DNA from 2 places in the Rhizobium sp. BG4 genome. Region 1 is predicted to be linked to the other one. Evidence: predicted binding sites of a transcription regulator. Region 1 holds the regulator's gene; the other holds the start of a gene.
What was found. Region 1 encodes LexA, which represses DNA repair genes until DNA is damaged. Its sites were predicted from a motif close to TGTTCNNNNTGTGTTCNG; they were not measured.
Positions count from the first base shown of each region.

Region 2: F2982_RS03895 (glycosyl transferase) is a predicted target of LexA. The motif match lies at 2,484-2,501, and genes of this name have one in related genera.

Region 1 is NZ_CP044125.1:59,564-67,695, reverse strand. Features, by position in the region: gene F2982_RS00350 (LpxI family protein) at 1-828, shown strand, start outside; partial or broken gene lpxB (lipid-A-disaccharide synthase) at 825-1,999, shown strand; gene gltA (citrate synthase) at 2,032-3,321, opposite strand; partial or broken gene F2982_RS00335 (ComEC/Rec2 family competence protein) at 3,832-6,007, shown strand; gene lexA (transcriptional repressor LexA) at 5,988-6,701, opposite strand; gene F2982_RS00325 (VOC family protein) at 6,906-7,784, shown strand; gene kdsA (3-deoxy-8-phosphooctulonate synthase) at 7,781-8,132, shown strand, end outside.
Region 2 is NZ_CP044125.1:732,454-740,585, reverse strand. Features, by position in the region: gene F2982_RS03905 (ribonuclease HII) at 356-1,045, opposite strand; gene F2982_RS03900 (PA0069 family radical SAM protein) at 1,259-2,416, opposite strand; gene F2982_RS03895 (glycosyl transferase) at 2,555-3,073, shown strand; gene moaB (molybdenum cofactor biosynthesis protein B) at 3,076-3,621, opposite strand; gene F2982_RS03885 (4-(cytidine 5'-diphospho)-2-C-methyl-D-erythritol kinase) at 3,623-4,504, opposite strand; gene F2982_RS03880 (tetratricopeptide repeat protein) at 4,511-6,343, opposite strand; gene F2982_RS03875 (polyprenyl synthetase family protein) at 6,473-7,489, opposite strand; gene F2982_RS03870 (DUF2007 domain-containing protein) at 7,598-7,825, shown strand; gene F2982_RS03865 (methyltransferase) at 7,830-8,132, shown strand, end outside.

The DNA of each region.
Region 1 (8,132 bases):
GGCCTTTTGCCGGCTTATGTCGCAGAGGCCGCCCGCGCCGCCGGCGATGAACCTTTCATCATCTCCCTGAAGGGCGAGCTCGACCGCTCATGGCAGGACTACGACCACGCCGTCATCGGCGTCGCCGATTTCGCGGCGCTCGAAGGCATTTTCTGTAAGAATGACATCCGCCGCGTCGTCATGTCCGGTGGCGTTCGCCGCCGCCCGGAATGGCGTGAGATACGACCCAGCTGGAAGACGATCGGCAAGGTACCCTCGGTCATACGGACGCTGCTCTCTGGCGGCGATGACACGGTGCTGCAAATGGTCATCAAGCTTATCGAAACTGATGGCCGCCGCGTCATCGGCGCCCAGGAGATCGCACCTGATCTGCTGGCCTCGGTGGGGCCGGCCGGTGTGGTCGCACCAGGCAAGGATGACATCACCGATATCCTGAAGGCGGCCGAGGCAGCAAATGCATTGGGGCTGCTCGATGTCGGACAGGGTGCCGTTTCCGTCGGCGGCCGCGTTGTTGCGCTCGAAGGCCCCGAAGGTACCGACGGAATGCTGGAGCGTGTCGCCTCGTTGCGCACAGCAGGTCGCATTTCCGCCCGCCGCAAGGGCGTCCTCGTCAAGCTCTGCAAGCCGCAGCAGGATCTGCGCGCTGATCTGCCCTCGATCGGGCCGTCAACTGTTGAAAATGCCAGGAAGGCCGGTTTGGCGGGGATAGCCGTCGAGGCGGGCAGGGCACTGGTGCTGGAACGCGAAGCGCTGATCGCTGCTGCCAATGCCTCCGGCCTCTTTGTCACTGGACTGGATCGCGGCCTGCCGTCCTGGGGGCTCGCATGAGCCGCCATTTGAAGATCGGCATCATTGCCGGCGAAGTATCCGGCGATCTGCTCGGCGGCGATCTCATCGCTGCCCTGAAGCGCATCCATGACGGCCCGTCGAACTCGTTGGCGTCGGCGGAGAGGCGCTCGAAGCGCAGGGCCTCAAATCGCTGTTCGACTATTCCGAACTGTCGATCATGGGCATCAGTCAGGTGCTCGCCAAGCTTCCAACGCTCTACAGGCTGATCCGCCAGACAACGGCGGCGCTGATTGCGGCCAAGCCCGACATCCTGATCATCATAGACAGCCCCGATTTCACTCATCGCGTTGCCAAGCGCGTGCGCACGGCGCTGCCTGATCTGCCGGTCGTCAACTACGTCTGTCCGAGTGTCTGGGCCTGGAAGGAATACCGAGCCCAGCGCATGCTCGGCTACGTCGATCATGTGCTCGCCGTTCTGCCTTTCGAGCCTGAAGTTATGCAGCGCCTCGGCGGCCCGGCGACCACCTATGTCGGACACAGGCTGACTGCGGACGCAAATCTGCTGGCTGCGCGAAGCAGCCGCGCTGCCCGAGCCATCTCGCCGGAGCAAGGCAAGACGATCATGCTGCTGCCGGGCTCGCGCTCGACCGAGATATCCAAGCTGATGCCCTTCTTCGAGGATGCGGCAAATGATCTCCTGGCGCGCGATGGCAGCGTCCGCTTCGTCATGCCCACGGTCAGCCGCCGCGAGGCTCTGGTGCGCGAGCTGGTATCGCAGTGGAAAGTGCAGCCCGAAATCTTGATCGGCAGCGATGCCAAGTGGCGGGCCTTCGGCGAGGCCGATGCGGCGCTTGCTGCCTCCGGAACGGTGATCCTCGAGCTCGCGCTCGCCGGCGTGCCGACGGTCTCGACCTACAAGACCGACTGGATCATCTCGCTGATGACCTCGCGCATCAAGACCTGGACGGCGGCGATCCCGAACCTGATTGCCGATTACGCCGTGGTACCCGAATATTTCAACGACAGCGTCCGTGGCGGAGCGCTTGCCCGCTGGATGGAGCGGCTGTCCGGCGATACCGCGCAGCGGCGCACCATGCTGGAAGGCTACGATCTCGTCTGGCAGCGCATGCAGACGGAAAAGCCACCCGGAGAGAAGGCGGCGGAGATCGTTCTCGACGTTCTGGACAAGAAAAAACCCGGTCATCGCTGACCGGGTTTCTTGTTTTTAGATTGTCCGGGCGCTTAGCGCTTGGAAACCGGAACGTAATCGCGCTGTGCTTCACCGATATAGAGCTGGCGCGGGCGGCCGATGCGCTGCTGCGGATCCTCGATCATTTCGTTCCACTGAGCGATCCAGCCGACGGTGCGGGCGAGAGCGAAGAGAACGGTGAACATGGTCGTGGGGAAGCCGAGAGCCTTCAGCGTGATACCCGAGTAGAAGTCGATGTTCGGGTAGAGCTTCTTCTCGATGAAATACTCGTCGGTGAGCGCAATGCGCTCGAGTTCCATCGCCACTTCGAGAAGCGGATCGTCCTTGATGCCGAGTTCGCCGAGAACTTCATGCGTCGTCTTCTGCATGATCTTGGCGCGCGGATCGTAGTTCTTGTAGACGCGGTGACCAAAGCCCATCAGGCGGAACGGATCGTTCTTGTCCTTGGCGCGTGCGACATATTCGGGGATACGATCGACGGAGCCGATCTCCGACAGCATGTTGAGCGCTGCTTCGTTGGCGCCGCCGTGAGCAGGGCCCCAGAGGCAGGCAATGCCGGCCGCGATGCAGGCGAACGGGTTTGCACCCGAAGAGCCGGCGAGACGAACGGTCGAGGTCGAAGCGTTCTGCTCGTGGTCCGCATGCAGGATGAAGATACGGTCCATGGCGCGGGAGAGAACCGGATTGACCGTGTACTCTTCGCAGGGAACGGCAAAGCACATGCGCAGGAAGTTCGACGCGTAATCGAGGTCGTTCTTCGGGTAAACGAAGGGCTGGCCGATGTGGTACTTGTAGGCCATTGCGGCCAGCGTCGGCATCTTGGCGATCATGCGCAGCGAAGCGACCATGCGCTGGTGCGGATCGGTGATGTCGGTCGAGTCGTGGTAGAAGGCCGACAGGGCGCCGACACAGCCGCACATGACGGCCATCGGATGCGCATCGCGGCGGAAGCCGGTGAAGAAGCGGCTCATCTGTTCGTGCACCATTGTGTGGTGCGTCACGCGGTGGTCGAAGTCCTTCTTCTGAGCTGCCGTCGGCAGTTCGCCGTAAAGCAGGAGATAGCAGACTTCCAGGAAGTCGCCGTGCTCGGCCAGCTGCTCGATCGGATAGCCGCGGTGCAAGAGAACGCCCTCATCGCCATCGATGTAGGTGATCTTCGATTCACAGGATGCGGTCGAGGTGAAACCAGGATCGTACGTGAAGGAGCCGGTGTTTTTGTAGAGTGCGCCGATATCGATGACATCTGGCCCAATCGTTCCGCTCTTTACGGAAAGATTGGCGGACTTGTCGCCGATTTTGATTGTTGCGCTTTGATCCGTCATTCTGATCCTCCAAATTGGCGGCGGCGCCATAAAAGCGCCATAGGGTTAAGCGTCCGCTCAGATTGCTATATGATAGCGCGCCTAATGCCAAGTTACCGTGACGCCATTTTGTGCATCGCAGTATCAACTTTTAGGCACTCCTGCGATGCTGTAAACGCATAGCGGAAGCCGATGATTTATTTAGGCTTTTTGCACTCACGATTTTTTGCGTTTTTTCAATCGATTATTGTTGCTGAAACGCGCGCAGGGTTGCATCTTGGTTGTATTTTAATGGGTCGCAAGGCTCTTTACATGCCGGGGTTGAAAAGCAGCGAGATCAGCCTGGAACTTTCGGGGGATGCGGCCAAATTGCCGCATCTTGAGCCAGCGCGCGCCTATTCTGGCCTCGTGCCCGTGCCAACGCGGCACGTACCGGCCACGCTCAGCGCTTATCGACTCCGATCATCCATCGGGCGCGCGATAGGCGCCATCCCGAAATGCGCCGACGAAGAGCTCGCCTACGGTGGACGCATGCTCTTCGCGCCGGTTGCGCTCGGCTTTGGTGCCGTGGCGTGGTTTGCGGCCGGCACCAGCGTCTCGCCGATCATGCCACTTTTCTTCATCGCGGTGCTGTTCACTCTGCTGGTCTTCACCGATCGGGCGCGGGAGGGGATGCGCGTCGTGATCGCCGCATTGACGTTGGTAGCGGCAGGCGTCGCGACTGCGCAATTCGAAACGTGGAGAGCCGAGACCATCCTCCTTGATTCCGCCGTGACGACGACGCTCACAGGACGGGTCGAGCGCCGGGAAAGCGATGGCCGCGGCGGCTGGCGCTATCTGCTGTCATTGCGCGCAACCGAAAACCCGGTGGTGAAACGCCCGCCCGCCCGGGTGACTGTCATCGCCCGCGGCGCCAAGTCCGAGTTCGAGACGGGAACCTGGGTGAAGGGCAGGGCGCGGCTGACGCCACCCTCCGGTCCGGCACTCCCCGGTCTCAACGACTTCGCCTTCTCATCCTATTTCGATCGCGTTGGCGCCAATGGGTTTTTCTATGGGGCGCCAACGGCGGTGACGCCGGGAGCCGCAGACGAGCATTCGCTGACCGACAGCGCCTTCGAGTGGCTCTACCGGCTGAGAAGCGGCATCGGCGATCGCATCAGGGGCATTTTGCCCGGCGATACCGGCGCTTTCGGGCCATTTCGGCAGAAACTACGGAGGCACTCCGGCAATCAGGCCTCGCGCATATCATCGCCATATCGGGCCTCAACATGGCGCTGTCTGCCGGCATCTTCTTCGTCGGGTTCCGCACGCTGCTCAGCCTGTTTCCGTCCGTCGCCCAGGCCTATCCGGTCAAGAAGATCGCCGCCGCCGGAGCGCTTGCGGCCGTCACCGCCTATTTCCTGATTTCCGGCTTCGCAGTTTCCGCCGAGCGCGCCTTCATCATGATGGCGATCATGCTGACGGCGGTGTTCTTCGACCGGCCGTCGATCAGTTTGCGCAATGTGGCGCTTTCGGCACTGATCATCATCGCCATCTCGCCCTCGGAAATCATGGGGCCGAGCTTTCAGATGTCCTTTGCCGCGACGCTGGCGCTGGTCGCCGGCTATGCGCTCTGGAAGGAGCGGCCGGCGCGCGACAAGCCATTTGCGAAATTGCGGGCGGTCAGGCTCATGTCATCGGCGGCCGGCTTCTTCGGCGGCATCCTGCTCACCTCCGTCATCGGCGGTTTCTCGACGGCGCTGTTCTCGATCGAGCATTTTCACCGGCTGACGGCCTATGGCCTGCCTGCCAATCTCGCCGCCATGCCCGTCATCTCCTTCGTCATCATGCCGGCCGGGCTGCTTGCGATGCTGTTGATGCCGTTCGGGCTGGATGCCTGGGCCTGGCAGGTGGTCGGCTTCGGTCTCGATCTGGTGATCGCGATCGCCAAGACCGTCTCGTCCTGGGGCGGTGATATCGGCGTCGGCCGGTTGCCTGCCTGGTATTTCCCGGCTGCGGTCGCGGGCTTCCTGCTATTGACCCTGCTGCGCACCCGGCTGAGGCACATCGGCACGGCAATCATGGCCCTGTCGACGCTTGTGGTCGTCATGCTTCCCGAGAAGCCCCCACCGAAGATCGTCATTGCTGAGGACGGCAGCATGGCGGGGATCATCGGTTCCAGCGCAATCGCCACCAATCGCGAGCGCCCGCCGGGTTTCATCTTCGATCAGTGGAAACGGGCTCTGGTGCTGGACAGCCATCGCGAGCCGATCTTCATCACATCGGCATCGGTCCCGCGCCGCCGGGCGAAAGATTAAGGCTGACACCAGCGCAACAGCAGGAAGCGCAGAGCGCAATCACGGCCAATGCCAGGGAAGAGCGGTTTTCCTGCGTAAAGAAAGCCTGGTGCACGGCAAAGCTGGAGAACGGCTCGGTGCTGACGGTCATCGACAATGCCGCTTACCTCGGCCCCGCCTGCGATGCATCCGATATCGTCGTCACACCGGTGCGCCTGCGGCTCGAAAGCTGCCGCTCTGGCGCACTGCTTTTTACCGGCGCTACCTTAAGAAAGACAGGCTCTGTCGAGTTGCGCTTCGATGGAGGCGCTGCAGCGGTCACCGCATCCTTCGAGGATCTCGACCGCCCCTGGACCCGCCACCGCGCCTATGACTGGCGCAGCGGCACTTTCGATGGCGATGAAGGGCCAGTCAGTGATAGCGGCGGATAAGGCCGACAAGCTTGCCCTGAACCTTGACGCGATCAGGCCCGAAGATACGGGTCTCGTAGGCCGGATTGGCAGCTTCGAGTGCGATTGATGCGCCCTTGCGGCGGAACCGCTTCAGCGTCGCTTCTTCATCGTCGACAAGGGCGACGACGATATCGCCGGCATTGGCGGTATTGGTATTGCGGATGATGACGGTGTCGCCGTCGAAGATGCCGGCCTCGATCATCGAGTCGCCCTTGACCTCAAGCGCATAGTGCTCACCGTTTCCGAGCATATCGGCGGGAACGGTGATGTCGTGGGTGTTCTGCTGGATCGCAGAAATCGGCACACCGGCGGCGATGCGGCCCATGACGGGAACCGAGATCGAGCTGCTATTGTCTTCGTTCGCCGGCTTCGGCGGCGCAACGGGCTGCGGCTTGCCGAGGCTGCCTTCGATGACGCTTGGCGAGAAGCCGCGGCGCGGCTGGATGCTGGGGCTGTAGGCCTCGGGCAGCTTGATGACTTCCAGTGCGCGGGCGCGGTTCGGTAGGCGGCGAATGAAGCCGCGCTCTTCGAGCGCTGTGATCAGGCGATGAATGCCCGACTTAGAGGCGAGGTCGAGCGCATCCTTCATTTCGTCGAAGGACGGCGGTACGCCGGACTCCTTCATCCGCTCGTGAATGAAGAGGAGAAGCTCCTGTTGTTTGCGCGTCAGCATCGAAGTCTTTCCCCAGATTCGTGAAACAAAGCCAGAACGGACACTATATGTTCCATATGTGTTCCGCAAGTGCCTAAATATTGGTAAAACTTCCCGTCATTTTTCGTCATTTTTGAAAGTTTCTTTGCCGGATTGGTTATCCGCGCTTGCGCTTTGCCCGGCGCGGCGTGCAAATCTCTGCCGGCTTCACCGGAGGGAACCGCCATGACGCATCCGCTCGATCATCTGGTACTGCCCGTCACCCACATCGATGTCGCCCGCGAGCGACTCGGCCGTCTCGGTTTCACCGTCGCCGCCAATGGCCGTCATCCGTTCGGAACGGAGAATGCCTGCGTCTTCCTCGCCGACAAGACTTATCTGGAGCCGCTCGGCATCGCGAGCCAGGCGGAGTGCGATGCCGCCGCCGCCAAGGGCAACAGCTTTGTCGCCCGCGACCAGGCCTTCCGCTTCCGCTGCGGCGATGATGGCTTCTCGGCAGTCGTCTTCGGCACTGACGATGCCGATGCGGACAGGGCCGCCTATGATGGCGCGCAGCTGAGCGGCGGTGACATGGTGGAGTTCTCGCGCCCGATCGTCATGCCCGATGGAACGCAGGCGACCGGCGCCTTCAAGCTCGCCTTTGCCGCCGATCTGAGGGCGCCCGATGTCTTCTTTTTCGCCTGCCAGCGGATCAACGCCTTTCCGGCCGATCGCAAGGTGCTGGAGACTCATGCCAACGGCGTTCTCGGCATTGTCGAGATTGCCCTCAGCGCGGAGGAACCCGACGCCTTCGCGTCGCTGTTGCAGACGGCAAGTGGCGGCGTTGCGCCCGGTGAGGCCGCCTTCGGCCTTTCCTTCGCCCTCAGTAATGTCCGGATCGCCATCTATTCCGAAGAAGGGATGGAGGCCTATTTCGATGTCGAGCCGCTTGGCACCGATAACGGCCTGCGGGCGCGGGCAATCGTCTTTACAGTCGCTGATCTGGCCGTGACAGCGGCGCATTTGGCTGCTAACGGGATCACCTACGTGAATATGAACAATCGTCTATTGGTGAAGCCGGCGCCGGGACAAGGCGCGATCTTCGCCTTCGAGGAGACCCAATGAGCAACACCAATGCAGAAGTCGCCGTCGGCGAAGGCGCTGGCCGCGTTACCTTTTCCAATGCCGGCAAGCTGTCGATCATCGCTGGACCCTGCCAGATGGAAAGCCGCGAACATGCCTTCATGATCGCCGGTGTTCTGAGCGAACTCTGCAAGAAGCTCGGCATCGGCCTCGTCTACAAGTCTTCCTTCGACAAGGCGAACCGCACCTCGCTCTCGGCGCAGCGCGGCATCGGCCTCGACAAGTCGCTCGAAGTCTTCTCTGACCTGAAGAAGGAATTCGGCTTCCCGGTTCTGACGGACATTCATACCGAGGAGCAGTGTGCGGAGGTCGCAACCGTCGTCGACATCC
Region 2 (8,132 bases), 670 kb from region 1:
AAGGGCACAGGAATGAGGGAGGAGAAGTTGGTGGCCGCGGAGCGAGGTGGCACGTGGGGCCGCGTCTAGGGGCGGTCCATAGAGGACGTGTGAAACATCAAAGGCTGGTGCCTGCAGCCCCCTCATCCGGCGCTATCGGGCCACCTTCTCCCCGAGGGGAGAAGGGAGGGAAGAGAAGGCTGTTCGCCCTTTCCCAGCCAAGGGCCGGAGGGTGTATCGAGACGTTGCGCAATTCCCTTTTCCCCAGCGGGGGTCCGAAGGACGGGTCGAGACCAGTGGCTCGACCCCGGTAGGTGCCCGAAGGGCGGATGAGGGGGCTCCGCGCGCAACGGCAGAAGCGGAACCACCCTACCCCTTAATCCCGCAACATCTCCTCCGTCACCGCAACCACCCCATCCTTCCGCAACGGCCGGAACGTCATGCGGTGCAGCGGGCACGGGCCGTGCGCCTCGATCCCCGCGCGGTGCTGCGCCGTCCCATAACCAGCGTGGGCGGCGAAGCCGTAGTTGGGGAAGACGAGGTGGGCGCGGGTCATCATCCGGTCGCGGGTGACCTTGGCGACGATCGAGGCGGCGGCGATGGAGACGGAGCGGGCGTCACCCTTGACCACCGCCTGGCCGGGGCAGTCGAGCCCCTGGGGCACGTCGAGGCCGTCGGTCAGCACATAGGCCGCCGGAATGGAGAGGCCGCAGATGGCGCGGCGCATGGCGTCGAGGCTCGCCTTGCGGATATCGGTATCGTCGATGCGGGTGGCACTGGAGGAGGCGATGGAGACCGTTGCCGTTGCCAGGATCTGCACGAACAGCTCCTCGCGCTTGGCGGCCGACAGCTGCTTGGAATCGTTCAGCCCCTCTGGGATGCGCTTCGGGTCGAGAATGACGGCTGCGGCAACGACAGGGCCGGCGAGCGGCCCGCGTCCGGCTTCATCGGCACCGGCAACCGGCCAGTGACCGGCCTTGCGGGCCTTCAGTTCCAGCTTGAAATCCGGAGTGAGCGGCGCGTCTTCGAAAAGCAGAGGAGAATCGGGTGGCGTGCGACGTTTCATGCGGCTGAACCTCGCACGCCAACCCGATTTCCTGCAAGCCCCCGGAACAGGGCGGCGGCCGGGGGCTAGGGCCGCGAAGGGGCAGGGGACCCATCCGCGGTGTGCAGGCAGCCAGGGCGGCGGCAGCCTGCGGGTATTGCGTCATTGCCGGCGGCATACCCGCCGGCCGGTCGAAACGCTCCTCACGCGCCCGTGCCAGCGGGCGCGAAGTCTTCAAAGCAGCGACAGCTGCACGCCGCTGCCATCCGGCGGCACGAAGAGATCGTCGCGCAGCGGCATGCTGCGTCTGACCATGCCGAGCCGCTTGGTGGCCATCTCGAAGCGGCGGGAGATCTGCCAGGCATAGGGGCCTGCACCCTTCATCCGCTTGCCGAACTCGGCGTCATAATCCTTGCCGCCGCGCATCGAGCGCACCAGCGACATGACATGCCGGTAGCGGTCCGGATAATGCTGCAGCAGCCAGTCGCGGAACAGCGGCGACACTTCGAGCGGCAGCCGCAGCAGCACATAGCCTGCCTCGCGCGCGCCGGCGGCATGCGAAGCCTCCAGAATGCGCTCCAGCTCGTGGTCGTTCAGCGCCGGGATGACGGGTGCGGCCATCACCGAGGTCGGGATGCCGGCCTCGCTCAGCGCATGGATCGCCTCCAGCCGCCGCGGCGGCGTAGAGGCGCGCGGCTCCATGGTGCGGGCGAGCTTGCGGTCGAGCGTCGTCACCGAAAGCGAGGCGCGCACCAGCCCCTTGGCGGCCATATCCTTGAGGATATCGATGTCGCGCATGATCATCGCCGACTTGGTGACGATCGAAACCGGGTGGCTCGCCTTGTTCAGCACTTCGAGGATCTGCCGCATGATGCGCCATTCCTTCTCGATCGGCTGGTAGGGATCGGTATTGGTGCCGATGGCGATCACCCGCGGCTTGTAGCCGGGCTTGGCAAGCTCGCGCTCCAGGAGCTTGGCGGCATCGGGCTTGGCAAACAGCTTCGCCTCGAAATCGAGCCCGGCCGACAGGCCCATATAGGCGTGGGTCGGCCGCGCGAAGCAATAGATGCAGCCATGCTCGCAGCCGCGATAGGGGTTGATCGAGCGGTCGAAGGGAATGTCGGGAGACTCGTTGCGGGTGATCGCCGTTCGCGGCTTCTCGATCTGCACTTCGGTGCGGAACGGCGGCAACTCTTCCAGCGTCTGCCAGCCGTCGTCGAACGTCTCGCGGCTTTGCGGCTCGAACCTGCCGCTCGGGTTAAGCCCGGCGCCACGTCCGCGGCGGCGCTCGCCATCCACCCGCAGGCCGGATTGGGCGATCAGCGCTTCGGCAATATCTGCCGTGTTGGCAGGCGCGAATGCGGCCTGCCCTGCAAGGGACTGTTCGTTCATCGGATTCTCCCGCAGCGGAGGCGTTGCCTTCGCCCGTTCTTGATGATTAAATTCCTAATCAGAAAATGAGAACAATGCAAGAACAAAATGAGGAAAGTCGCGCTGGCAAAATTTTGTGCGGCGCATTATAAATAGGCAATGTTGACGGTTGTTCTGGAGTGCCAGGATCAGGAACCTGAGCTGGCGCAGACTTTATCGGTGCTGGTCGCGGGCGCGGTCGAAGGGCTTGTAAGTGATGTCGTGGTGCTCGATCACGGCTCGCGCGACGGCACCTCGCGGGTGGCGGATGCTGCCGGCTGCCGTTTCCATTCGCAATGGGATATCAAGGACATATTGCGTTCGGCCCGGGGCGAGTGGCTGCTCTTCGTCGAGCCCGGCGCGCGCCCGCAGGCAGGCTGGATCGACGAGATCGCCGAATATGTGGCGCTGAACAAACTGCCCGCCCGTTTCACCGCCTCGCGCGCCTATCGCCGTCCGTTCCTGCAGCGGGTCGGCCGTGCCTTGCCGCCGCTGGAGCTTGCCTATCTTGTCCCCAAGAAGCAGGCGATCGCCTCGGCCAAGAGCGGCATGCGGCTGTCGGAATTCCCGAAGGGCCAGAAGCTGCGTCAGCTTTCCAGTGAATTGATTCCTTCCTGGGTGGCACGCGCCGCCAAATAGAATCAGCCGCCGCGCTTAAGGTGCTCGTCGAGCCGCGGCATGATTTCCACGAAATTGCAGGGCATGTGCCGGTAGTCGAGCTGCGCCTTCAGGATCCCGTCCCAGGCATCCTTGCAGGCGCCGGGCGAGCCGGGCAGCACGAAGATGAAGGTGGCGTTGGCAACACCGGCCGTGGCGCGCGACTGGATCGTCGAGGTGCCGATCTTGTCGTAGGAAATCCGGTGGAAGACTTCCGAGAAGCCGTCCATGCGCTTCTCGAACAGCGGCTCCAGTGCCTCCGGCGTCACGTCACGTCCGGTAAAGCCGGTCCCGCCGGTGGTGATGACAACGTCGATACCATCGGTCTCCGTCCATGCCTTCACCTGCGCTGCGATCGCCTGCCTGTCGTCCTGCACGATGGCGCGCTCGATCAGCTTGTGGCCGGCCTCGGCGATACGGGCAGCGAGCGTGTCGCCCGACTTGTCGTCCTGGAGCGTGCGGGTATCGGAGACGGTCAGCACGGCGATGCCGACGGGAATGAACGGCCGGTTCTCGTCTATGCCAGGCATGTCACTCTCCCGAAACAGTTTCCGTCGCCTGGAAATACCAGTCCGGCCGCTGGCTGTGAAGCTGCTGCGCAGCCGCCTCCGCCGCCTGCAGGGAAGGGAAGAGCCCGAAGCAGGTAGCGCCGGAGCCGGACATGCGGACGAGATCGGCGCCGCTCCCGGCAAGCAGGGCCGAAATCTCGGCAATCTCGGGCGTCAGGCTGCGCGCCGGCGGCTCGAGGTCGTTGCGGTTCACCTCGATCACCCGCATCCAGTCGCCGGCCGAAAGATCGAGCGGCCGGTTGTTCTTCTCTGCCAGTGCGCGAAAGATCTGCGGCGTCGACACGCCCTTCAGCGGATTGGCGAGCACCAGGAAGAGCCGTGGCAGCGCCACCCGCTCGATCTCCTCGCCGATCCCGCGCGCTATCAGCGGCCGGCTTTCCAGGCACATCGGCACATCGGCGCCAAGCTGCAGCGCAAGCGCCGAAAGCATATCGGCGGGCACCCGCACGTTCCAGAAGCGCTGAAGCCCGCGCAGTGCCGCAGCCGCATCCGCCGATCCGCCGCCGATCCCGGAGGCCACCGGCAGGTTCTTGTCGAGATGGATGGAAACTGTCGGCGCATGGCCGCCCTGGGCAAGCACGGCCTGGCGCAGAAGATCGCGTGCCTTGAGAACGAGATTGCTGCCGGGATCGCCACCAAGATCGCCGGCAAAACGCCCGCCGATGGTGAAGCCGTCGGCATCGGCGGCGGTGAAGCTCAGCCGGTCGCCGTGACTGGTGAAGGTCACCAGCATGTCGAGCAGATGGTAGCCGTCGTCTCTCTGGCCCGTCACATGCAGGGCCAGATTGATTTTCGCAGGCGCGTCTTCAGTCACCGTGAAACGGCGGCTCTCCGCATCCGGCATCCGTTATCAGGACTTCTTGTCGACGGGCGGCGGGGTCACCGGCGCCGGGTCCGGCTGCTTCTTGTCGGCGGACTTGGCCTCGTCGTTCTCGGGCTTCAGGCCGTTGGCGATCTTGTCCTTGATCTTCGGGATCTCGGCTTCCTCGGGCTGCGAGTTCAGCGCCCGGTTCCACTGATAGACGGCCTCGAGCTTGCGGCCGACATGCCAGTAGGCATCGCCGAGGTGATCGTTGATCGTCGCGTCGCCGGCCTTGATTTCGGCGGCCTTTTCGAGCTCGGCAACGGCATCGTCGAAGCGGTTGAGCCGGTAGTAGGCCCAGCCCAGCGAATCGATGATGTAGCCGTCGTCAGGCCGCAGATCGACGGCCTTCTTGATCATCGTCAGGCCTTCGTCGAGGTTCTTGTTCATGTCGATCCAGGAATAGCCCAGATAGTTCAGAACCTGCGGCTGGTCCGGATTGAGCTCCAACGCCTTGCGGAAGTTCGGCTCGGCCTGATCCCACTTCTTCAGCCGCTCATAGGCAATGCCGCGCTGGAAGAATACGGTCCAGTCGGCGCGGCCGGGCAGGGAGCCGATCGCCTCGACGGCCTTGTCGTAGTTCTCGGCCATGGCCGGATAGTCCTTGGCATCGGAAAGGACGCTGCCATAGGCGAGGTAGCTGCGGATATCCTTCGGGTCGGAGGCGATCAGCTGCTGCAGATGCTTGCGGGCCTCTTCCACCTTGCCGCCCTGGGCGAGTGCCAGGCCGAGCTGCAGTTCAGAGATGCGGCGCATCGGCGAATCCGCCGGAACCTTCTGGTAGAATTCGATGGCGCGGTCCATCTGTTCCTGCTTCTCGGCAATGCCGCCGAGCAAGACCAGCGTATCGGCGCTGTCGGGGTCGAGCGCATTGGCGGTCTGCAGGTAGAGCGAGACGATGTCTTCGGCGCCATCCCGGTTCAGCGCGGCGCCGACGGAGAACAGCACGGCGGCCGCACCCTGCGCGGCATTCTCGACCTGCTGCTTCGGCTTCTCGCCGCTTTCGATGCTCTGGCGCAGTGCCTTCAGCGGTGCGTAGTTCGGCAGCAGGTTGTCGCCGACGGAGATCGCGTCCAGCGCCTTCTGCTTGTTGCCCTGCGATGCCTCGAGGCGGGCAAGCGCCATGATCGAGCGCATGAAGGTATCGGGCGCCGTGGCGCCGCCATCCTTGTCGAGCACGGCATCGTTCAGATGCTTGCGGGCAGAGGCGACATTGCCGTTGACGATGGCGATTGCGCCGGCATGGTAGTTCTGGAAGATGCGGAACCAGTCCGGTCCCTTCATCTTCTCGACCATCGCCAGGGCTTCCTTGCCACGTCCGGCGCCGAGACGCGCCCAGGCCGACAGCAGGTCGTTCATCATCCGGTCGAGATCGTTCGGGCCGTCATATTTCAGGATCGCTTCGGCGCCCTTGTAGTCGCCGCGGCCGACGGCATCCATCGAGCGTACGACCGTCGTCACGCGCTCGATGCTCGGGTCGAGCTTCAGCTCGTTGGCGTATTTGACGCCTTCCTTGAAATCGCCGCTGAGCAGCAGCGAGATCATCAGGCGCTGGCGGATCTCAGGATTGCCCGGCTCGATCTGCAGGGCCTTCTTGTAGAGTTCGATCGCCGTCTTGTAGTCGTGGTCGACATCGGCGGTGCGGGCGGCGAGGAAGGCGCCGGAGAAGGTGGAAACCGTATCCGGGTCGAACATCACGGTCTTGCTGGCATCGTCGGGCTTGGCCGCGTCTTCCGCATGCGCGCCGGTCAATGCGCCGAACGAAAGAACGGCTGCAAGGGCTGCGCTCGAAAGAAGACGGATGGCAAATCTCTGCCGCATTAGAAAACCTCTCTTCAATGCAGCCGGCAAGCTCCGGCTGCGAAATCAGTTGCAATGACTGATTCACAACAGGATGGCTTTTTTGAAGCGGCCCTGCAACAAAATCAGCCCGCGATCAAAGACCTTTGATTAGTTCACGCGCTCGATGCAGAAGTCGATGACTTCCATCATGGCCGATTTCCAGGACGTATCGGGAAGCGGCGCCAGAGCGTCGCGCGCGATCGTGCCATAGTGGACCGCCCGGGCGATCGTATCGTTCAGCGTGCCGTATTTGGTGATCAGGCCGAGGGCCTTTTCAAGGTTCGCATCGCTGCTGTTGCCGCCCTCGATCGCATCGCGCCAGAAGGCACGCTCTTCCTGCGTGCCGCGGCGGTAGGCGAGGATGACGGGAAGCGTGATCTTGCCTTCGCGGAAATCGTCGCCGACATTCTTGCCGAGATCGGCAGCCTTGCCGCCGTAATCCAGCGCATCGTCGACCAGCTGGAAGGCGAGGCCGAGATTCATGCCGTAGGACTTCATCGCGTTGCGGCCGGACTTGCCGGCATCGGCAACGATCGGGCCGACTTCGGCGGCTGCCGCAAACAGCGCCGCCGTCTTGGCGCGGATGACCGAGAGATAGTCGTCCTCGGTCGTTTCCATGTTCTTGGCGACCGAAAGCTGCAGTACCTCGCCCTCGGCGATGACGCAGGCAGCCGAAGAGAGAACGTCGAGCGCATCGAGCGAGCCGACATCGACCATCATGCGGAAGGCCTGGCCGAGCAGGAAGTCGCCGACGAGGACGCTGGCCTGGTTGCCCCAGATGGTGCGGGCCGTGGACTTGCCGCGGCGCAGGTCGCTTTCGTCGACCACGTCGTCATGCAGAAGCGTCGCCGTATGCATGAATTCGACCGAGGTCGCGAGCTTGATGTGGTTCTCGCCCTTGTAGCCGAACAGACAGGACGAGGCGAGCGTCAGCATCGGGCGCAGGCGCTTGCCGCCGGAAGAGATCAGGTGGTTGGCCACCTCCGGGATCATCTGCACGTCGGAACCGGCCTTCGAAAGGATAAGCTGGTTGACCCGCTCCATGTCCGCCTTTGTCAAATCGACCAGCGGCTTGACGGATGCCAGTTTGTTTTTGCTTTCTTCAAGCGGTATGACCACGCCCAACGACCCGGACTCCTGTTCACTCTTTGAATTTGACAATAGAAAGGGGCGGCAGAAGCGGCAAGGGGTGAATTGTCGCGTAGCGCAAATTTGAAACGGAATTGACCGCAAATGCATGAACTTATCCGTGCCAACGATCCCGTCCTGCTCTCGTTTGCGCAGAGCCTGTTAAAGGATGCCGGAATTCACTGCTTCGTAGCCGATCAGGGCATGAGCATTCTGGAGGGTTCGCTCGGCATGCTGCCGCGCCGCCTGCTTGTCGATGACGAGCGCGCCGTTCAGGCCCGCCGCATCCTCACCGATGCCGGTCTGGCAGACGAGCTGCGCGCGGAAAAGTGAACCTATGACGAGCCCGGTTTCCGAAACGATCGATGCCTTCCACCGCGGCGGCTTCCACATCGTCCAGCCGAAGGGCAGGGGGCACCGGTCGGGTATGGATGCCATGCTGCTCGCCGCTCTGGTCGCCGATGACAGGCCGGTCAGGGTTGCCGATCTCGGCGCCGGTGCCGGTGCGGCAGGGCTCGGCGTCGCCTCGCGGCTTCCGAAGGCTGAAGCCGTTCTCTTCGAGCGCTCGGCGGAGATGGCGGATTATGCCCGCCGCAGCATCGCTCTGTCCGAAAACGCCCATATGGCCGGGCGCGTCTCG